Linked DNA regions of Aliamphritea hakodatensis. The protein of the gene in region 1 interacts with the protein of each later gene in a pairwise test. Links are inferred from orthologs where the notes say so. Each region holds a gene or a part of one and is shown in the gene's direction. Other genes may lie near its edges.

Region 1 (8,169 bases):
CCTACCGGTTAATCTACCGCAGTGGCTTAAAACTGGATGAAGCGCTGGCTGAACTGCAGGAGTTGGTCGTTGACTGTGTGGAAGTACAGCTGATTATTGATTCACTTAAATCTTCTGAGCGGGGCATCATCCGCTAATCATTTCTATGGCCGGACGTATGAAAGTTGCTGTCGTAGCCGGTGAGGCGTCAGGGGATATCCTTGGCGCTGGTCTTATCAGAGCGTTACGCAAATCTTATCCAGATCTTGAAGTCCGTGGTATCGGTGGTGAACTGATGCAGGATGAAGGCTGTCATTCGCTGTATCCGATGGAGCGGCTGTCAGTCATGGGGCTGGTTGAAGTGCTGGGCCGGCTCAGAGAGCTTCTTAACATCCGTAAGCAACTGACGCAGCAACTGACCGACTGGCAGCCTGACGTCTTTATTGGCATAGATGCACCGGACTTTACCCTGAATCTGGAAGGAAAATTGCGTTCTGCAGGTATTCCTACCGTACATTATGTCAGCCCGTCAGTGTGGGCCTGGCGCAGTAAGCGGGTATTTAAGATTCTTAACACAACCGATCTGATGTTAACGCTGTTGCCTTTTGAAGCACGTTTTTATGAACAGCATAATATGCCAGTCAGATTTGTGGGCCACCCGCTGGCAAACATGATTGATCTTCAGCCGGATCAGCCTGACGCGCGCCGCCAACTTGGCATTTCTGAAAATGAGCAGCTGATTGCGGTTATGCCGGGCAGCCGGGGCGGGGAGCTGAAGTACCTGGCCCGTCCATTTCTGGACACGGTTCGCTGGTTGCTGGACAGAAATCCTGATTTACATTTCATTCTTCCGGCAGCAAATCAGACCCGTTACGACACCCTTCAGGAACTGTTGCAGTCAGAATACAAGGACTTACCTGTCAGGCTGCATCTGAAAGAATCCCGTTTAGTGATGCAGGCAAGTGATGCCATACTGATGGCGTCTGGCACGGTTACCCTTGAGGCGATGTTACTTAAGAAGCCGATGGTGGTGGCTTATAAGATGGCGTCACTGACGTATCGGATTTTGTCCCGTCTGGTGAAAACCCCCTATATCTCGTTGCCAAATCTGCTGGCAGGGGAGAAGTTAGTGCCTGAAGTGTTACAAGATGATGTTCGTCCTGAGGTCTTAGGGCCGCTGGTCGAGCAAGCGCTGCAGGACAGCAGACAGCAGGGACCGGTGACTCAGCGATTCCATGATTTGCACCTTGAGCTTCGTCAGAATGCCGATGAGCGTGCAGCAGAGGCGGTTTTACAGCTGGTTGCTGATAAGCGGGGAGGCGCCTGAATGCAAATACAGGGGGTTGATTTCCGCAGCCATCAGCTTGTCGCCGGTGTGGATGAAGTTGGCCGTGGGCCGCTGGTCGGGAAAGTGGTTGCCGCAGCAGTGATTCTTGATCCGGATAACCCTGTTGCCGGCCTGACCGATTCAAAAAAACTCACCGAAAAAAAACGTGAACTGCTGTACCCTGAAATTCAGGAAAAGGCACTTGCCTGGGCGATTGCCTGGGCTGATGTTGCTGAGATAGATGCGCTGAATATCTTACATGCATCTATGCTAGCCATGAGCCGGGCCGTTAATCAGCTATCACCGGTGCCTGAGTACGCACTGATCGATGGCAACCGTTGTCCGCAGGGGCTGGTTTGTCCGTCAGAAGCCATCGTCAAAGGGGACCTGAAGGAGCCGGCAATCAGTGCCGCGTCTATCCTGGCAAAGGTCTACCGGGACCGGGAAATGAAAGCGCTGGATAAAATCTATCCACAGTATGGTTTCGCCAAACATAAAGGGTATCCGACAGCCCTGCATCTGGCGCAACTTGAAAAATATGGTCCTATTTCTGAGCACCGGCGCAGCTTTAAGCCCGTGGCCCGATTACTCGAACAACATACTGTTTAACTGAGTTGGTTTATTTATGAATAACACCCCCGGTTTTGTCCATCTTCGTCTGCACAGTGAATTCTCACTGGTTGATGGTCTGGTTCGTATCAAAGAGCTGATGGGGGCTGTTAAACAACAGCAGATACCGGCAATAGCGCTGACAGACCAGACGAACCTGTTTGGCCTGATTAAATTTTTTAAGGCGGCCACCGGTACCGGTGTGAAGCCGATTTTCGGGTCGGATGTCTGGGTGGTAAACAGCCTTGAGGATGACGAGGCGCACCGGCTTACCCTGCTGGCGATGAACGAGACCGGTTACCGTAACCTGACTGAACTGATCTCACTGGCGTATGAACAAGGCCAGAATGTATTGCATGACCGTGCAGTTATCCTTAAAGACTGGATCGCTGCGCAGCCGGAGGGGATGATTGCCCTGTCCGGTGCTAAAGAAGGTGAAATCGGTAAAGCCTTGCTTGCTGGCAGTGATGAGGCCGATGCCATCCTGGCGCAGTGGCAGACTATGTTCCCGCAGCGCTTTTATCTGGAGATTCAGCGAACCGACCGCACCAATGATGAAGAGTGTGTACATGCTTCGGTTCAGCTGGCGCAGCGCAGCGGTTGTCCGCTGGTGGCAACTAACGAAGTTATGTTTATCTCACCGGATGACTTCGAGGCGCATGAGGCCCGGGTCTGTATTAACCAGAGCCGTACACTTGAAGATCCTACCCGGCCAAAGGATTACAGTGAAACCCAGTATCTGAAATCTGCGGAAGAAATGCAGGCGCTGTTTGCGGATATCCCTTCCGCGGTTGCCAATACCGTACAGATAGCTAAACGCTGTAATCTGCAACTTGATCTTGGTACCTATTACCTGCCGAAATATCCGATTCCGGAAGGCATGACCATGGACGAGTTTTTTGCCGATGTGTCATGGAAAGGTCTGGAAGAGCGTCTTGATATCCTGCTGGATAAAGATGCTGAAGATTACGCAGAAAAGCGTAAGCCCTACGAAGACCGGATGAATTTTGAGCTGGATATTATCACCCAGATGGGTTTCCCCGGTTACTTCCTGATCGTAATGGACTTTATTCAGTGGGGTAAGGATAACGGCGTGCCTGTAGGCCCTGGCCGGGGTTCCGGTGCGGGTTCATTAGTGGCCTATGCACAGAAAATTACCGACCTTGATCCTCTGGAATACGATCTGCTTTTTGAGCGATTCCTGAACCCAGAGCGGGTATCGATGCCTGACTTCGATATCGATTTCTGTATGGATAACCGCGATAAGGTTATCGATTACGTCGCAGAAACCTATGGCCGTGATGCGGTATCTCAGATTGTTACTTTCGGTACCATGGCGGCAAAGGCGGTGGTGCGGGACGTTGCCCGGGTGCAGGGCAAGGCATTTGGTCTGGCGGATAAACTGTCCAAACTGATCCCTTTTGAAATAGGCATGACGCTCAGCAAGGCGATGGAAGAAGAGCCGATGATGCGTGAGTTTGTGGAGTCCAGCGAAGAAGCGCAGGAAATCATGGACATGGCCTATAAGCTGGAGGGGGTTACCCGTAACGTCGGTAAACACGCCGGTGGTGTGGTAATTGCCCCGACCAAGCTGACAGACTTTGCCGCCACCTATTGTGATGAGCATGGGCAGGGGCTGGTTACTCAGTTTGATAAAGGTGATGTTGAGGAGGCCGGACTGGTTAAGTTCGACTTCCTGGGTTTGCGGACCCTGACCATTATCGACTGGGCGGTAAAGACCATTGACCGGATTCGGGCGAAAAGCGGCGAAGAGCCGCTGGATATCGCGCTGATTGACCTGGAAGACCCAGTTACTTTTGATTTGCTGCAGTCCGCTGAGACCACGGCGGTTTTCCAGCTTGAGTCCAGCGGTATGAAAGATCTGGTAAACCGGCTGAAACCAAGCCGCTTTGAAGATATTGTCGCACTGGTAGCGCTGTTCCGTCCGGGGCCGCTGCAGTCCGGCATGGTAGATGACTTCATTAACCGAAAGCACGGTTTAGCTGAGCTTGCCTACCCCCATGCGGATTACCAGTTAGAGAGCCTGCAGCCTGTATTGGAGCCTACCTACGGCATCATCCTGTATCAGGAGCAGGTAATGCAGATTGCTCAGGTGATGGCAGGCTATACCCTGGGTGGTGCGGACATGCTGCGCCGGGCGATGGGTAAGAAGAAACCCGAAGAAATGGCCAAGCAGCGGGTTTCGTTTCTTGAAGGATCGGAAAATAACAATATTGACCGGGATCTGGCCGGTAATATTTTCGATCTGGTGGAAAAGTTCGCCGGTTATGGTTTTAACAAGTCTCACTCCGCCGCTTATGCACTGGTGTCCTATCAGACGGCCTGGCTGAAAGCGCATTATCCTGCGCCTTTCATGGCAGCGGTATTGTCCTCTGATATGCAGAACACCGAAAAGGTGGTGATCTTCATTGAAGAGTGCCGGACCATGGAGTTGCCACTGGTACTGCCGGACGTGAACTGTGGCGAATATATGTTTACCGTGAATGATGACGGTGAAATTGTTTACGGTTTGGGGGCGGTAAAGGGCGTGGGTGAAGGCCCGATTGAGTCGATTGTTGAAGCCCGTCAGGAGGGCCCGTTTAAGGATATTTTTGACTTCTGTAAACGGGTTGGCAGTAAGAAGATCAACAAACGTGTTATGGAAGCCCTGGTTCGCTGTGGCGCACTGGATAAACTCGGTCCGGACCGTGCCCAGCTGTGGGCTGCCATTCCTGAAGCGCTGAAAGCAGCTGATCAGAGTGAGCGCAATCAGAGTGCCGGTATGTTTGATCTGTTCGGTGATATGGAAGCCGAAGATCCCCGTGACCCTTATGCAGACTACATGAAGCTGCGTTGCTGGACGGATAAAGAGCGTCTGCAGGGTGAGAAAGATACCCTCGGCTTGTATGTAACCGGTCATCCGATTGACGAATACGAGTCAGAATTGCCGAATATTATTTCCAAGCGAATCGTTGAGTTACAGCCGGCCCGGGGCCAGCAACAGAAAATGCTGGGGCTGGTGGTAGATATCCGGATGAAGAAAACCAAGAAGGGTGATCCGCTGTGCTTTATTACACTGGATGACCGGACGTCCCGGATAGAAATTACGCTTTTCGGTGACAGTTTTGATGAGCATCGCCATCTGCTGAACAAAGATGCGATCCTGCTGGTCGAAGGTGAAATTGCACACGATGATTATTCAGGCCGGACTAAAGTTCGGGCCAGTAAAGTCATTGATATCACTCAGGCCAGAGCCCGGTATGCATCGCATATACAGGTGAACTGTCAGGCAGATCAGCTGAAAGAACGTCAGCTTAAGGTTCTTGAGCAGTTACTCGAAGGGGCGAAAGGCGCTTCTGCCGTGAGTGTCGCTTTGCAGTACAGCCGGGAAGATGCATCTGCACGGGTGTATCTGGGGGATGACTGGAAAGTGGAACCGACAGATGAGGTGTTACTGAAGCTGAAGGATCAGTTTGGTGGTGATGCTGTGTCTGTTTGTTATTAAATCGCCGCTAAGTGACGCCTGATACTGGTTCTTAATTCCATGTACGGGTACACTTAGCAGAATTTTTTTCCGTTACCGGGACACGCCCGGCAGCGATATAGAAACAAACGGAATACGTTACGCATGAATCCCAATTATCTGGATTTTGAACAGCCAATTGCTGACCTTGAAGCGAAGATCGAAGAGTTGCGTCTGGTTGGTAATGACAACGAACTGAATATTGAAGAAGAGATCAGCAAGTTGCAGGCAAAAAGCAGCAGCCTGACTGAGTCTTTATTTTCTGACCTGAGTGAGTGGCAGGTTTCGCAGCTGGCGCGGCATCCTCAGCGTCCGTATACGCTTGATTATGTTAAGCACATCTTTGATGACTTTGAAGAGCTGCACGGTGACCGTCACTATGCAGATGATCAGGCGCTGGTCGGTGGTATTGCCCGTCTGGAAGGGCGCCCTGTTATGCTGGTCGGTCATCAGAAAGGCCGTGAGGTTAAAGAAAAAGTACGCCGTAATTTCGGTATGCCACGTCCGGAAGGGTATCGTAAGGCCCTGCGTCTGATGGAAATGGCAGAACGTTTCAATATGCCGGTACTGACCTTCATTGATACACCGGGTGCGTATCCGGGGATCGGTGCAGAAGAGCGTGGTCAGAGTGAAGCGATTGCTTACAACCTTGCGGTTATGTCCCGTCTGAAAACGCCTATTATTTCTACCGTTATCGGTGAAGGCGGTTCCGGTGGCGCACTGGCGATCGGTGTCTGTGATGAGTTGCTGATGCTGCGTTATTCCACTTATTCAGTTATTTCGCCGGAAGGCTGTGCATCAATCCTGTGGAAGAGTGCGGAACGTGCTCCGGATGCTGCTAAAGCAATGGGCCTGACATCTGACCGTCTGTCTGAACTGGGGCTGGTTGATCAGATCGTTGATGAGCCTCTGGGCGGTGCGCACCGTGATCACGGTCTGATGGCTGCTAACCTGAAGAAACACCTGATGGAAACGCTGGCCCGTCATGATGAATTCAACACCGAAGAGCTATTGGAGCGTCGTTATCAGCGCCTGATGTCTTACGGTATTGATCAGTAAGCTCTGTCTGCTATAAAAAAACCGTCGGTATCCCCGGCGGTTTTTTTGTTTCAGGTTACAATTACCAGCAACACAGACAGAGACCTGTATATGGGCAAGATGACCGGCGATACCTTCATGCAACGCTTTGAGCAGCAACTGGCACATCAGTCCGGTATTCATCACTGGATCATTGCCCTCAGTGGCGGTCTGGATTCAATGGTGTTGCTGGAGCTTGCCAGCCGCTGTTTGCCCGCGGAGCAGTTAACGGTATTGCATATTAACCATCAGCTCCAGCGGGAAGCCGGTGAGTGGCAGCTCTTTTGTGCCCGTCAGGCTGAACTGCGTGGGCTGGCGTTTCATGCTGAAAGGGTGTGTTTGCAACCGGGCAGTGTTGAAACGGCTGCCAGAAATGCCCGCTATGAGGTATTTGAGCAGGTGTCGTCCCGGAATACCTGTGTATTGCTGGCGCATCACCGTGATGATCAGGCTGAAACGCTGCTGTTCCGTTTATTCCGGGGCGCAGGGGTGCGGGGGATGGCTGCAATGCCGCGGCAACGTGCGCTTGGTGAAGGCCTGTTATTCAGGCCGCTGCTGGATATCAGCCGCAATGAATTGGCAGAGTGGGCGCAGGAAGAAGGTTTGTGCTGGGTAGAAGATCCCAGTAACAGGGATCTTCAGTATGACCGAAATTTTCTGCGCCAGCAGGTGTTGCCTCTGCTGGCCGGGCGCTGGTCCGGAGTCAGTGCGCGCCTTCAGACAGCGGCCGGTCATCTGGCAGATGCCGAAGCGCTGCTGGAAGAATTTGCTCAGTCGGATCTTCAGAATTGCTTAGCCGAAAACAGCTTGCAGGTTGATAAGCTGCAGTTGTTGTCGGAGCGGCGTCAGGCAAATCTGTTACGTTACTGGTGCCGGTGCGCAGGCGTTCAGCTCACTGCCGCACAGCTGGACAGTCTCAGAACGTTAATGACTGTGGCCGGCGACCGGCAGCCGGAACTGATACTGGGTGACCGGATTATCCGCCGCTACCGCAACCGTTTATTTATCGAAGCGATGATGAGCTGTCCGCCATGGAGTGCTCTGCTGGTGGATGTGTTGGCGGCACCTGAGCGGTATCCGGGTGGTCGTCTGCTGTTAAAGACTGAATCGGCCGCCAGTCCGGACCTGTGGCTGGCCGGAGTGTCAGTTCGCAATCGTCGGGAGGGCGACAGGTGTCATCCGTCAGGCCGGCCGGGGAAGTCGTTAAAGCATTTGTTTCAGGAAGCCGGTGTGCCGCCGTGGCAGCGGGATCACTGGCCGGTGTGTGTCCGTGGGGACGAAATTGTAGCGGTCCCGGGAATCTGTATCTGTCAGAGCTGGTGTGAAGCTGAAAATAAGCCGCCTTTCTGGCTAGATTGGCAGCCCGCTGCATTGTTTGCCGGCAGTGATTCTGGTACCCTGTAGCCCCATCTTATGTTGCTGTTTTAATCAGACTGCTAGCCACTCATTAATACCTGTTCCGGCCGGTATTTTTTATTGCGTGAAAAAAATATTCCTTAACGGAATGGCTGATTAAACAGCGTTATCCAAGTTTACGACCATATACAGGTTCCACATGACGCGTTATATCTTCGTCACTGGCGGTGTTGTTTCTTCGTTGGGGAAAGGCATCGCATCCGCTTCACTGGCTGCAATTCTTGAAGCGCGGGGGCTT
Region 2 (7,083 bases), 710 kb from region 1 along the record:
GCATGATCTGGGCACTGCCGGTTATGTGATGGATGCTTTTCAGATCGAACCCTATGAAGAGGGCTGATCAGCTTTCGTTTGAGGCTAGCTGTGAAGCCAGTTTCTCTTTATACAGTGCTAACTGTTTCTTCTGATAATTGCGGGCATTCTGGCTGATCTTGCCGGTTTCGCCCGTGGTCATCCAGCGTTTGATACGGCCTGCATCCCCGATCGGAGTGCGTTTGCCGTACGAATTAAGCAATACCATGGCAACTTTCTCGCCTTTCACTTCCGTCACCATGACCAGACAGCGGCCGGCAGCGTCCAGATAACCGGTTTTGGTAATATCAATCGGCCAGCTGCTGCGGTGTACCAGCGGGTTGGTGTTGCCGTAGCCCAGCCGGTAGCGTGGTCCTTTGAAGTTTGCAGTGAACTGGCCGGTGGTACTGAACTCACGCAGCTTCGGATATTTGGCGGCAGCCAGAGCCATTTTTGCCAGATCTTTAGCGGTTGATACATTTTCAGGTGACAGACCGCTCGGATCAGCAAAACGGGTTTGTGTCATACCTAAACTGTCGGCTTTATCATTCATCGCCTGAATGAATGCCTGACTGCCACCGGGGTAGTTGGTGGCCAGGCTCATGGATGCAAAGTTTTCAGAGGACATCAGTGCGATACGCAGCGCATCTTTACGGCGCAGGCGGGAATCGATACGGATCCGGCTGTAATAATTGTTGATGGCCTGCTTATCGGCTTTGGTAAAAGTGATGTATTCGTTCAGATCCTGTTCGGCATCAAGAATGATCATGGCGGTCATAATCTTGGTGACCGATGCAATCGGCACGACCATGTCGGCATTTTTTAACAGCACAGGATCGGAGTCATTTTCCGTTGCAACAGCAACGCTGACAGAGGCAAGTTTTGGCGGTTTTTCTGGGGAGGGCTGGGAGCCAGCCTGGATGCAGGCACTAAAAAAGAGAATCGTCAGAATGAGTGCTGATCGCATAGTCATTGCCTTTGTACAGGTGTTAGAAGTTGTTATTGCACGAGGTGCAGTATTAATGCACCGCTGTAAAAAGAAAAACCATACACTTCTAAATATACCCAATATGGTGAATAAGGAAAGGTTTTGTCAGGTTTTTGTACATTATTGACGTGTTTCAGTTCGAACTTCTTATGGAATACCTCTGTTTCGGGCGGTCAGACCGGTCGCTAAATTTTTCAGAATTAACCGGTTTCTTTGCGTAACATTGCTGATTTCACTGCGTTAATTTAGGGAGCTTTATCAGTGGAACAGATTGTCCCGTTAATTCTGGAGTCCGGCCGGACCGCCATAGATATGGCACTTTACCTGTTAATGCCGGTGATGGTTGTCATGCTGGCGCTGATGAAGTTACTGGAAGCCAAAGGTGTGCTGGCCTTTATGGCGAACCGGTTGTCGCCCCTGTTAAGGGTGTTCGGTATTCCCGGGATGGGGGTATTCGCCATTGTGAAAATCCTGTTTGTCAGTTTTTCAGCCCCGGTTGCAACGCTGGCAGTGATGGATAAAGACGGTACTGCCCGGCGCTCCATTGCCGCAACGCTGGCCGCAGTATTGACACTCTCTCAGGCGAATGTGGTGTTTCCGCTTGCAGCGGTAGGGCTGGATCTGGGCATGATGATGCTGACCTCTGTGATTGGTGGGCTGGTGGCCGCCAGTGCGACGTATTACTGGTTTGCCCGGCAGCCGGTGTGGCAGGACGGTAATCAGGAAGATCAGGCGGTAGAAGCTGCCCGGCAGACGCCGAAAAGTATTATGCAGATTATGTCTGACGGTGGTCAGGAAGGTATTAAGATCGTTATCAGCTCGATTCCGCTGCTGATCCTGGCAATCTGTCTGGTGAATGTACTGAAGCTCACCGGCGCCATTGAAGGAATCACCTGGTTATTGTCACCCTTACTGGAGTTGCTGGCATTGCCGGAAGCCGCAGTGCTGCCGATAGTGACCAAGTTCATTGCCGGCGGAACCGCCATGATGGGGGTGACGCTGGATCTGCTGGATCAGGGATTGCTGACGGTCACTGATCTGAACCGTATCGCCGGTTTTGCAATTAATCCCTTTGATGTGGTGGGCGTGGCCATCATTATTTCTGCCGGCGCCCGTGTGCGGCAGGTGGCCAAAGCCGCCATCATGGGGGCAACGGTGGGGGTTCTGGTCCGGGGGGCGTTGCATTTGCTGATCTTCTGAACCGTGATCTGCTCCGGTACTCACGCCCACCGGCTGATACCGGGGCTGACTGGTTTCGGATACCGCACTTTCTTTTTGCTGAAAACCACTGGGTGTCAGACGTTACCCGGTGTACACTTTTTCTGAATTTAAAATAAGAACCTTTAAAAGAAACTCAGTGTGTATATAGACTCCAAACTGCCGAATGTCGGTACCACTATATTTACCCGGATGTCGCAACTGGCGGCGGAATACGGTGCAATTAATCTGTCTCAGGGTTTTCCTGATTTTGACTGCCCGGACGCGCTGCGTGAGCGGGTAAACTTTTATCTGCGTCAGGGGCTGAACCAGTATGCCCCGATGACCGGCGCCCCTTCTTTACGTCAGGCTATTGCCGAAAAAGTGCAGCGCTGTTACGGCGTGCTCCCCTGTGCAGACACTGAAATCACTGTCACCAGCGGTGCAACCGAAGCCATTTTTGCGGCGATCAGTGCTGCAGTCAGGCCCGGTGATGAGGTTATTGTTTTTGACCCGGCCTATGACAGTTATGAACCGGCCATTGAACTGAATGGCGGTATTGCGGTGCATTTGCCGCTTAACAGTGAAGATTTCAGCCTGCCGCTGGCGTCTCTGGGACGGGCGATCAGTGACCGAACCCGGATGGTGATCATTAATTCGCCCCATAATCCAAGCGGTGCTGTACTCAGCCAGGCAGAGCTGGATGAGTTGGAAACGCTGCTAGCCGGCACGGAAATACTGTTGCTCAGCGATGAAGTTTATGAACATATTTATTTCACCGGCCATCAGCATCACAGCGTGCTTGCACGGCCGGCGCTGGCAGCACGCAGTTTTGTGGTCTCTTCCTTTGGTAAAACCCTGCATACCACCGGCTGGAAGCTTGGGTATTGTGTAGCGCCGGCTGAACTGAGCAAAGAGTTGCGTAAGGTGCACCAGTACCTTACGTTCAGTTCGGTGCACCCTATGCAGTGCGCGGTGGCCGATTATCTGCAGGCACAACCGGAACATTATCTGCAGTTGCCGGCTTTTTACGAGGCCAAGCGGGATTTGTTCTGCTCCCTGATGCAGCAAAGTCGTTTCAGCTTTACCGGGACAGCGGGGACTTATTTTCAGCTGATGGATTATTCAGCGATTGATGACCAGCGTGGTGATGTTGAATTTGCCGACTGGCTGACAGAACAGGGCGTTGCTGCGATTCCTGTTTCAGTGTTTTATCAGCAACCGCCGGCACAGAAACTGATCCGTTTCTGTTTTGCCAAAGAAGACAATACCCTTGAGAAAGCGGCGGAAATATTATGCAAAATCTAGTTCAGGAAGAATTGACGGTGGTGCTGGTTCAGCCGGATATCAAGTGGCAGAGCCCGGCACAGAACTGTGACATGTATGCGCGCCTGCTGGATGAACATTCAGCCAGCGCCGATGTGGTCGTTTTACCGGAAATGTTTGCTACCGGTTTTTCCATGGACAGCCGTAAGGCCGCTCAGACGATGGACGGTGAAACCATTGTCTGGATGAAACAGCAGGCCGCACAGCGTGATGCTGCAATCACTGGCAGCCTGGCGATCATTGAAAACGGTGAATACTACAACCGGATGCTGTGGGTGGAACCGGACGGGAAGGTGCAGCATTATGACAAACGGCATCTGTTCCGGATGGCAGGCGAACACGAACGTTATCAAAGCGGTCAGGAGCGGGTCATCGTCAGTTTCCGCGGCTGGGATATCCTGTTGCAGGTCTGCTATGACCTGCGCTTTCCGGTTTATTCCCGTAACTGCAATGACTATGATCTGGCGTTGTATGTTGCTAACTGGCCGGCGGTTCGCCGCTATCCGTGGCGTACCCTGCTGGCGGCCCGGGCGATCGAAAATCTCTGTTATGTGGCCGGTGTAAACCGGGTAGGAACAGATGCCAACGAACTGGAGTACAGCGGTGACAGTATGCTGCTGGACTTTAAGGGCGAAGTGCTTTGCGATTACATGCAGGGCAAAGTGTTCTGCGCCAGTAATACCTTATCAAAAGGTGATTTACTGGCGTTTCGCGAACAGTTTCCTGCCTATCAGGATGCCGATGACTTCAGCCTGAAGCTGTAACCGTAGGCTGATCAGTGAAGGTGGCGGCGCAGGTTCTTCTGATAAGTATCTGTTTCCGCCAGGCAGTCCTGATAGCCTTCAAATGCGCCGTGCTGATGGCTGTGCTGTTTCAGCCGCTGCACCGATTCCTGCAGATTCAGGCTGAGCGGATAATATTCAGCGGCACTGCCTTTAGCCAGGTCAATCAGCCGGTAGTGAATTGACAGTAAAAAATGCAGTTCCAGATCGGTACGGCCACTGCGGCGGCAACAGCCCGCGAGCTGGTGACCGGCGGTGATGAAGTGTTTCAGGTGAGTAAAATCCTGCTGGTTTGTCTGGCAGTCGAATACCAGCCACTCAGCGGCTTCAAAGCTGCAGCCCAGAACACGAAAAGCATCGGCCCACTGTTCAGCCTGTAGAAAATCATCACCCTGACGCATCCACTCATGCCAGTGGCTGAGTACCTGAGTTTCATCCTGAAGAAGCTGCTGGCGATGGGTTTCGCATAGAAAGCGCATAGTTTGTTATCCGTAAATCTAAATGATAACGATTATCATATTTATATGATGCCGCAGTGTAAAGTGACATATGTCATTTTTGCGTGTCTTAAGGGTATAGACGGGAAAAAATTTCAAAATGGGGTTTGTTGTAATTGCAACTGACCACTTGGTAAAAGCCGGGCTAATCAGGTGTGTAACAGCGCTGAACATGCCGCTAACCTCTGAAAAAAATGTTACTTTGATAATGGATGAAATGTTTTAATTTTTGATATAACTTATTGAAATATTAGAATTATATATTCAAAAAAGTTGTAAATCTGAGGTTCTGAACAATACTTAGTATCAATGTTTTTTATGGAATGGACTCGGGCTGAGACCGGCAACCACTGCCGGGTGATTCAGGGTTGAAGTGTGGTTTACAGGTCTGGCCGGGTATGGGGGTGATGTATGTCCAGGGGGCATGCCAGACACTACGAAGGTCATCATGGCCTGTCTGTGTTTGGAAAAGATTTAGTGCGCCGCTGCAGCGCACACTGTGAGCTATGCGATGCGCAGGGGGTCAAGCTGTCGGTATTTGAAGTGCCACCGGTGCTGACAGAACCGGATTATGATCATTGCATTATGATCTGTGATACCTGTCAGAAACAGATCATGCGACCCGGACTGATTGATCATAATCACTGGCGCTGCCTGAATAACTCAATCTGGAGTGAAGTTGTACCGGTGAAAATGTTGTCGGTGGCTATGCTGCGTTACATTCACCGGCAGCATGCCTGGCCGGGAGCTCTGCTGGAGCAGGTGTATCTGGATGCTGACGAAGAAAACTGGATTGAACAAATTGAAATTTGTTAGTTTCGGTTTTTTTGCAATTATTCCCTGTTTTAAAAACTGCTTAAAAATCAGTCACGCTTACATTTTCTTCAATGCGTTAGCGCTGTCTGAGCTATTAGCAAATAACAAACTGATTGAATTTAGGCCTTAAGTATTCCCGGCGGGGGTCGATAACCCGGCTATCGAATACAAACTTACAGGGCCAGCACGATGGACATTTCACAACTACCGTCCTCGAACTTATTCAGTCATCCGTTTTCTTCTGACCGTGCGGAAGGGCGTAATGAACGTCCCGAAGCCAATGTCCGGACTCAATCGGAAGATGTATCCCGTAGCGGAAATTCCCGGGCTGTTGCTGCATCGGAGCGGTTTACCTCCGCAGAAAGTTTTTCCCTGACACTGGAAACCAAAGAAGGTGATAAGGTCACGATTCAGTTCAGTGGTCAGGACAGCTTCAGTGCCAGCATTGCCGGTGTAAAGAATCAGAACGGCCAGGCCGCCAGTGTTTCGCTTGAGCAATCTTCCAGCAGTTCCTTCGGTTTCAGTGTTGAGGGCGATCTGAATGCTGACGAGCTGGATGCCATTACCAATCTGGTAAAAGACATGACCGGCATTGCCAACGACTTTTTTTCGGGCAATGTACAGGATGCTTTTAATACCGCCGCTAATTATCAGATGGACGGTGCTGAACTGGCAGCGATGGACTTCCAGCTGACCCGCAGCCAGACCTATACCAGTACAGCCATGTATGAAAACGTACAACAAATGAACGATCCGGGCTTTGGGCTGCAGGGTTTACAGCCTTTACGTGAAGGCCTGACTGATCAGTTGGATAATGCCCATCAGATCATGCAGGATGCGACTGACTTTACCCGCTCGTTGCTTAACAACCTGATTGAGCAAGATGGCCGTTATACCGACGCTAATAACGAAGCACAGCAGCAGCTGCAGAATAATCTGTCGATGCTGGATTCAATGCTGGCAAACCTCGGTACCCAATCTGGGGATGAAACCCAAACACAAGGGGAGCCAAACAGTCAAGCCTGAGCTATGATGAATTTATCTACAGTGAAGCAGACACACTAACCGGCAACTTTCACTCAATGCCGTCCAGTCTGTTTCCGTAAACCGGAATTTTCCTGGGACTGTTGAGGGCGACAAACCTTTGATCGTTGCTTATAACCGCACAAATGTGCGGTTTTTTTTTGCCTGTAATTTTTCGGCTTCCGTGAGGCGGGACAGATCGGGTCGGGTGAGAAAACTTCACCTATAAGATTTTTACTTTTACCTGCATGTTATTCTCTGAATGCTACGGCCACGGCTGATACAATGAAGTAAGTCTGTTTTATTCCCCTGTAACCCGATACTGACCTTTTATGACTTCACTGCCAATCCATGATGTGCTCGATGAGCTGACGTCTGCCTTACGAAATTCGCCTGATGTAATACTCGAAGCACCGCCGGGTGCCGGTAAAACCAC
Region 3 (7,002 bases), 1.1 Mb from region 1 along the record:
AGGGGGATATCTTCCGTTTTATCAATAAGCCCTGCTCACCGGCAGAAATGCTGCAGATACTTAAGCTATCGATAAAACAGTATCAACTGATTGTTGCAGAGCAGGAACTGTTACGGACAACCCTGAAAAAGAGCATCGAAGCCCTGATTGAAACTCTTTCTCTGGCCTGTCCGGAGTCTTTTGGTTCGGTTAGCCGAGTTAAACGTCATGTGATTGACTGTGTAAAAGCCATGGGCGCTCAGAATGTCTGGATGTATGAGTCGATGGCCATGCTCGCCCAGTTGGGGTATATCAGTTTGTCTAAAGACATTACGGATAAACTGATGCTGGGGCAGCCGCTGGATGAAAGTCAGCAGGAGGCGTTTTATAAACACAGTGAGGTTGGCTATAAACTGGTCAGTAAGATCCCCCGTCTGGAGGATGTTGCTCTGGCGATCCGTTATCAGAATAAAGGATTTGATGGCAGTGGCTTTCCTGCGGAGGGGCCTGAAGGCAGTGAGCTGCCGGTCGGGTCTCGGATACTTAAACTTGCGCTGGATTACGAGCGCTTTGAAAAGCTGGGCGGTTCCGCCGAATCAGCACTGGCCTACATCCACGAACATCAGGCGCGCTATGATCCCCGGATTTTTAAATATTTCGTCCAGTCACTGGGAGATGCGCGGCAGCTGACGCTGGAGCATGTCGGGTTGATGGCGCTGAAACCGGGTATGGTGTTTGCTGAAGATGTTATGACCGATCAGGAGCTGTTACTGGTCAGCAAGGGGCAGGAGGTAACAGAATGCGTTATCGACCGTTTTTATAACTTCAGCAGGCATCATAAATTACCGGAACAGTTCGGTGTATATGTCAGTCACTGAGACAATCAGGCTTATATCCTGCGGGGAGATGTAGGTCTGAACAGTATTCTTTAGCCTTTCTGGCTGCATCCCCGGGACAGTCTTTGTATACTGCACAGAGTTTACTCTGATAAGCGGAATATTCTTGTTACCATGCTGCTGAAACAACAACCTCCTCTGGAAGAATGCCTGCCGGCGTTGCGGGAGTGGTTTGATTCTGATCTGGGCCGGCAGCTACTGGACGCGGAGCAGGCCCTGCTGGACAGGTTATTGCCCACTTTATTCGGCTATTATCTGGTTCAGGTCAGTGTTGATAACCGGCTTGATCTGGGCAGAGAAAGCCCGATTAAGCACCGTATACGTATTAATCCGGTCATTGAACTGGGTATGAATGAGCAGGCACTGGTCGCTAAAAACGAAGAATTACCTCTGGAGCATAACAGCTGTGATGTGGTGATACTGCATCATGCGCTGGATTTTGCCCAGAGCCCGCATCAGGTATTGCGTGAAGCAGCAAGAATACTGAGACCCGGTGGGCATCTGATTTTACTGGGCTTTAATCCTGTCAGTACCTGGGGGTTATACAGGGCGCTCAAATGGCAAAAAAGTGAGTTGCCCTGGAGTGGCCATTTTATCAGCCAGCACCGCCTGCGTGACTGGCTGGCATTATTGGAATTGACTGAGGTGCGTGCTTTATCAGGGTATTTCGCGCTTCCGTTTCAGCGGGCCGGGTGGCGTGAAAACAGTTTTATCTGCGAGCGTATCCTGCGCCGTTACGGTAAACGCAATGGCGCATTTTCTGTGCAGGTTGCACGTAAAGACGTTGCAGGCATGACCGCGATTAAACCTCGCTGGCTGCGCCGCAGATTAATTAATCTGCCAATTGCTGAACCGACGGCAAGGGCAAACAAAGTAGGCCGGTAATATATTTTTTAAGGGGTAAGTGTGCCGAAAACTGTACAGATTTATACCGACGGTGCCTGTAAGGGAAACCCGGGCATCGGTGGCTGGGGAGCCGTACTTCGCTACGGTGATAATGAGAAACAGCTGTGTGGCGGTGAGCGCAATACCACTAACAACCGGATGGAGCTGATGGCTGCGATTGCTGCACTGGAAGCCCTCAAACAGCCCTGTGAGGTGATTCTGACCACCGATTCGCAATATGTGCGAAAAGGCATTACCGAGTGGTTGAAAGGCTGGAAGCGTAATGGTTGGAAAACCGCTGCCAAACAGCCGGTTAAGAATGCGGACTTGTGGCAGCGTCTGGATGCTCTTAACGCCCGTTACACAATAGACTGGCGCTGGGTGAAAGGACACAGCGGACATCCCGGAAATGAGCTGGCTGATCAGTTAGCCAATAAAGGTGTTGAGCAGGCCCGTGCATCGGTCTGAGCAAATAATCATTCAGAAAGTGAGAGAGCCCTATGCGGCAGATAGTACTGGATACTGAAACCACAGGTATAGACCCTCAGGCTGGTCACCGGATCATTGAAATAGGTTGTGTTGAGCTGGTGGACCGCAAGTTAACCGGCCGGACCTATCATCAGTATATTAATCCGGACCGTGTCGTTGAGGATGAAGCGATCGGTGTACACGGGATTACCAATGAGTTCCTGGCGGATAAACCGCGGTTTGCTGAAATTCAGCAGGCATTTCTGGACTTTATCCGGGGTGGGGAACTGGTTATACATAATGCAGCCTTCGACGTCGGCTTTATGGATCATGAGCTGAAGCTCAATCGTCATCCGGAGCGGGTCAGCGATTTCTGTGGGGTTGTGGATACCCTGGCGCTGGCGCGCAAGAAACATCCCGGTCAGAAGAATAACCTGGATGCTCTGTGCCGCCGCTACGGTATTGATAACTCGCACCGAGAGCTTCACGGCGCTTTGCTTGATTCCGAGATTCTGGCAGATGTGTATTTGCTGCTTACCGGTGGTCAAAAGGCCCTGATGTTGGGGGGGGATGGTGACACAGGTGAAGGTGGCAGTCAGATTCAGCGTCTTGATCCCGGTCAGTTTCAGCTGACAGTGCTGAACGCCAGCGATGATGAACTTGCAGAGCATCAGGCGTTTCTGGATAAGCTTGAGTCGAAAGGTGGCTGCATCTGGAAAACGATTGAGCAGGGTGAAAGCCCGAACTGACCGGTACGCAGTTGAAGAAAGCAGGCATATAGTCTGCTTTTTTTGTGTCCCGTCAGCCTCAGATGAAAGCCGTTATGTTCAGGAAATCCGCGCTGCCCATGACGATGGTGTATGGCAATGCCATCCAGACCATCTTGCTGTAAGGCCGGCGGATTAACGGAGCCACTGCTGACGTTAGCAGGAACAGGAAGGCAGCCGGTCGGAACACCTGGAATGTTGGTGCCGGTGTTAATGGCAATCGCCAGCTTGTCAAAGTGTTCAAGGGTGATCGTACCGGCATCCAGTGCAGCAGCAACTTCCTTCTCCTTTGCTTTTATTCCTTAAAAACGCTGTCGCTGCCGGTTGAACGTTCCTGTTCTGACGTTAGAGAAAACCGCACTGGTTGTTTCAGCACTGTTCACCGGTCGCGGGTGATAAAGCCAGGCTGACGGTGGAGCGGAATTAGACATTATCTGCCGTTTCCGCTTTTATATTGCCTAACTTTTGTTTTTTCAGGGATTAGTCAAGATGCCGACTACCGAATTTGTGTATGTTCTGAACAATATGGTGCTGACCGATACCGCAGGCCGCTGGTTATTTTCCGAAAGTTTTGTGGCGCCGGATAAGATACGGGCTGTTTATGAGCTTTCCTTAGAGCCGGAATACCCGGTTCAGATGCTGGTTGTGGACTCTCTGAGTAACGGCTTGCAGAATGATGTACTGACTCTCAGGCAAATGCTCGCCGGTGCCGACGACCGGATATTCCAGTTGCTGGCAAGGGCGTCGCAGTTGGCAACCTGGCAGCATGATCACCGTTTCTGTCCCCGTTGCGGTACCGGCCTGAGACCCCACGAGAAAGATCTGGCCAAACAGTGTGACAGTTGCGGGCTTGTACAGTATCCGCGGTTATCGCCCTGTGTGATTATGCTGGTGAGTGACGGTGATTACTGTTTACTGGGCCACGGTCATAACTTTGTGCCCGGTGTTTACAGTACGCTGGCGGGATTTATTGAAGTGGGAGAAACCGCTGAAGCGGCCGTTGCCCGGGAGGTATTTGAGGAAACCGGCATCCGGGTTAAAAATGTGCGGTACTTTTCCAGCCAGCCCTGGCCGTTTCCCCACTCTCTGATGCTGGGATTCACCGCTGAATATGCCAGCGGGGATATCTGTATTCAGCCGGAAGAGCTGGCCGATGCCCGCTGGTTTCATGTGGATGAATTGCCGGATTTGCCCACGCGATTTTCTATATCCCGCTTTCTGATTAATGACTTCATTCGTTCCAGAGGCCGTGTTCCACCAGCAGAGTAAGGTTGCCGGCGGGTTTCAGGTCTATACTGGTGGTGTGTTTGTATTAAATCAGCGTTTAAAAAGCTTACTGAGTTTAGTGGCCAGCATGATGTTGCCTTCGGCACGCAAACTGCCCTTCAGGTACGCACTCATACCATCGGTTTCACCGTTGACGATACGAATAAATGTTTCGCTGTTGGTGATGAGGGTGATATCCGGGTCGTCATGTTCGCCCCGTAATGCCTGACACTGCTGGTTGGCTATATCCAGATAAAAGTCTTCAGCGTCATCAAGAATGAACTGATAGCAGGCACTGAATCCTGCGGCATTTTCAGGGCAAAAACGGCTGGCAAATTTGTCAATCACCTGGCTGACGCTGATTGTATCGGACATCGGTTAGCTTCACTGTAATTAAAATCGAATAGCAGAGGGGGCTATGGTACATTAGCGGCGCTTATTTTTCTTTGTTTCGATGCTGCGGGAGATGACTGTGGTCGATTTTTTTGCCAATTACGGTTTGTTTTTAGCTAAGTCAGTGACGGTTGTTGCTGCGATTATTGTAGTGATTGCCGGAATAGCTGCCTTAAGCAGCCGTAATAAGAGCAGTGCAGAAGGGGTGCTGAACATAGACAGCCTGAATGACACCCTGGAAGATATGGAAGATGCCCTGCGAGAAGCCGTGCTGGACAGTGACCTGTATAAGGCACAGCAGAAAGCAGAGAAAAAGAAACTGAAACAGGAAGCCAAGGCCCGCAAAAAAGCACTTAAAAAAGGCGAATCACCGGAAGAGGAAGATCGCCGACGGGTATTTGTAATTGACTTTGATGGCGACATTAAAGCCTCTGAGCTGGAGCCGATGCGGGAAGAAATTACCGCTATACTGACGCTGGCAACCGAGAAGGATGAAGTGGTTGTGCGGTTGGAAAGCCCCGGCGGTATGGTGCATACCTACGGTCTGGCTGCTTCACAGCTCGAGCGTATTAAACGCCAGGGTGTGCCACTGACAGTCTGTGTGGACAAAGTGGCTGCCAGCGGAGGTTATATGATGGCCTGTCTGGCAGATAAAATTATTGCCGCGCCTTTCGCCATTCTGGGCTCGATCGGTGTGGTGGCACAGTTACCGAACTTCCACCGGTTACTGAAAAAGTACGATGTGGATTATGAAGTACTGACAGCCGGTGAGTACAAGCGCACCATGACCGTGTTAGGTGAGAATACTGACAAGGGCCGTGAGAAGTTTATTGAGGATCTGGAAGATACGCACCTGTTGTTTAAAGAATTCGTCGGTGAATTCCGGCCTCAGGTAGACCTTGAAAAAGTGGCTACCGGTGAAGTCTGGTTTGGGCGGCGCTCGCTGGACGTGAAACTGGTTGATGAGCTGCAGACCAGTGATGAATATCTGATTGCCGCCTGTCAGGATGCAGATGTGTTTACAGTCCGGTATGAATATAAGAAGAACCTGCAGGAGCGTTTGTCGGATATGTCGATTAAAACAGCAGATTCTTTACTGGTTCGCTGGCTGGGAAGGCTGACCAATGTTAGGCTTTTAGCTAAGTAACCATTTTGGTTAAGAAAAACAGGGAATAGTGGTAACAGCGTTATACTTTTATCCTGTTTGTTTGAAACAATGCAAAGGAACTGTAACAGGAAATGATTTTAGTCATAGGGGTTGTTGATGCGTCAATCTGCAACAGCACGAAAAATTTTAGTAGCAGCAGAAGCGTTATTCGCTGAGCAGGGTTTTACCGAAACAACCATGCGTCAGATTACCAGTGCAGCAAATGTGAATCTGGCAGCTGTTAATTACCATTTCGGATCCAAGAAAGGTCTGATAACCGCCGTCGCAGATAAGTATCTTACCCCGCTGGCTGCCAGCCTCAGTGAGGGCATTGAGCAGCAATTGGCTGATAATCCTGATAACACCATTATGCTGGATGATCTGCTGGAAATGCTGATGCGGATCCTGCTGAAGCTGGGTAAGTCTCAGCAGTATGCTTTACCGGTGTTTATGCGGTTGCTTGAACTGCTGTATATGAAGAACCAGGAAGAGCTGCGTGATGATGTGGTTGAGCGTTACGGGCAGCACTTTGTGGGCTTTATTAACCTGCTAAAGCGTGACGCTGCCGTGATGGACGACAGTGAGTTTTTCTGGCGTCTGCACTTCTTGCTGGGTTCTGTTGTCTTTACCCTGTCTAATTTCCAAACTCTGGTTGCCATCGAGATGCGTGAATATGAACGCACCGCTGAGATTGAGAAAACCCTGCACCGGATGATTCCTGTGCTGGTTGCCGGTTTCAGTGCCCGGGCAGACAGCGCGCCTTTTACCCGTATCTGATATGAAGCTCAGTGTATCCGTTGCTATGCAGACCATGGGGTTGTATAGCGACACCGGCACATTACTGGCTGAGTATCCTGTGTCTACCGCGCTGAACGGTGTCGGTGAAATGAAAAACACCGGTCAGACACCCAGAGGCGCACATTATATCCGGGCCAAGATCGGTGAAGGTTTGCCTGATAATGCCGTGATGGTTGGCCGCCGTTTTACCCGGGAGCTGTATACGCCGGAGCTGGCTGAAAGCTTTCCCGGCCGAGACTGGATACTGGGCCGTATTCTCTGGTTGTGTGGTTGCGAGCCGGGAAAAAACCGGCTTGGTGATGTCGATACCATGCAGCGCTATATTTATATCCACGGCACCCCTGATACTGAACCTATGGGCGTTCCGTTGTCCCATGGTTGTATCCGGATGCGTTGTGCTGAT

Evidence for each region.
Region 2: the proteins of dnaE (region 1) and PCI15_RS06990 interact in binary tests that used the Escherichia coli proteins (3 or more experiments, as listed by UniProt). The link is inferred for Aliamphritea hakodatensis from one-to-one orthologs.
Region 3: the proteins of dnaE (region 1) and dnaQ interact in binary tests that used the Escherichia coli proteins (3 or more experiments, as listed by UniProt). The link is inferred for Aliamphritea hakodatensis from one-to-one orthologs.

Annotation. Positions count from the first base shown.
Region 1 is NZ_AP025281.1:819,146-827,314, forward strand. Bases 1,565-5,620 are described here. They hold dnaE (DNA polymerase III subunit alpha), read left to right. Parts: upstream 1,565-1,931; coding sequence 1,932-5,420; downstream 5,421-5,620. Other genes in these bases: rnhB (ribonuclease HII), read left to right, coding at 1,565-1,915; accA (acetyl-CoA carboxylase carboxyl transferase subunit alpha), read left to right, coding at 5,544-5,620. In the rest of the region: lpxA (acyl-ACP--UDP-N-acetylglucosamine O-acyltransferase), read left to right, coding at 1-137; lpxB (lipid-A-disaccharide synthase), read left to right, coding at 158-1,306; more of rnhB, read left to right, coding at 1,307-1,564; more of accA, read left to right, coding at 5,621-6,497; tRNA lysidine(34) synthetase TilS, read left to right, coding at 6,543-7,919; pyrG (CTP synthase), read left to right, coding at 8,071-8,169. UniProt on the Escherichia coli protein: DNA polymerase III is a complex, multichain enzyme responsible for most of the replicative synthesis in bacteria. This DNA polymerase also exhibits 3' to 5' exonuclease activity. The alpha chain is the DNA polymerase catalytic subunit.
Region 2 is NZ_AP025281.1:1,531,006-1,538,088, forward strand. What follows is about bases 1,469-4,438. They hold PCI15_RS06990 (pyridoxal phosphate-dependent aminotransferase), read left to right. Parts: upstream 1,469-2,365; coding sequence 2,366-3,511; downstream 3,512-4,438. Other genes in these bases: PCI15_RS06985 (nucleoside recognition family protein), read left to right, coding at 1,469-2,206; PCI15_RS06995 (amidohydrolase), read left to right, coding at 3,499-4,293; PCI15_RS07000 (hypothetical protein), read right to left, coding at 4,305-4,438. In the rest of the region: PCI15_RS06975 (DUF3299 domain-containing protein), read left to right, coding at 1-67; pbpG (D-alanyl-D-alanine endopeptidase), read right to left, coding at 68-985; more of PCI15_RS06985, read left to right, coding at 1,268-1,468; more of PCI15_RS07000, read right to left, coding at 4,439-4,790; PCI15_RS07005 (phnA protein), read left to right, coding at 5,220-5,624; PCI15_RS07010 (hypothetical protein), read left to right, coding at 5,814-6,650; ATP-dependent helicase HrpB, read left to right, coding at 6,980-7,083. UniProt on the Escherichia coli protein: Shows aminotransferase activity with methionine and histidine as substrates, and to a lesser extent also with phenylalanine.
Region 3 is NZ_AP025281.1:1,923,483-1,930,484, forward strand. The notes cover bases 1,230-4,118. They hold dnaQ (DNA polymerase III subunit epsilon), read left to right. Parts: upstream 1,230-2,260; coding sequence 2,261-2,977; downstream 2,978-4,118. Other genes in these bases: PCI15_RS08780 (class I SAM-dependent methyltransferase), read left to right, coding at 1,230-1,760; rnhA (ribonuclease HI), read left to right, coding at 1,782-2,228; nudC (NAD(+) diphosphatase), read left to right, coding at 3,485-4,118. Outside these bases: PCI15_RS08775 (HD domain-containing phosphohydrolase), read left to right, coding at 1-857; more of PCI15_RS08780, read left to right, coding at 990-1,229; more of nudC, read left to right, coding at 4,119-4,264; PCI15_RS08805 (SCP2 sterol-binding domain-containing protein), read right to left, coding at 4,313-4,636; protease SohB, read left to right, coding at 4,734-5,801; PCI15_RS08815 (TetR/AcrR family transcriptional regulator), read left to right, coding at 5,919-6,578; PCI15_RS08820 (L,D-transpeptidase), read left to right, coding at 6,580-7,002. UniProt on the Escherichia coli protein: DNA polymerase III is a complex, multichain enzyme responsible for most of the replicative synthesis in bacteria. The epsilon subunit contain the editing function and is a proofreading 3'-5' exonuclease.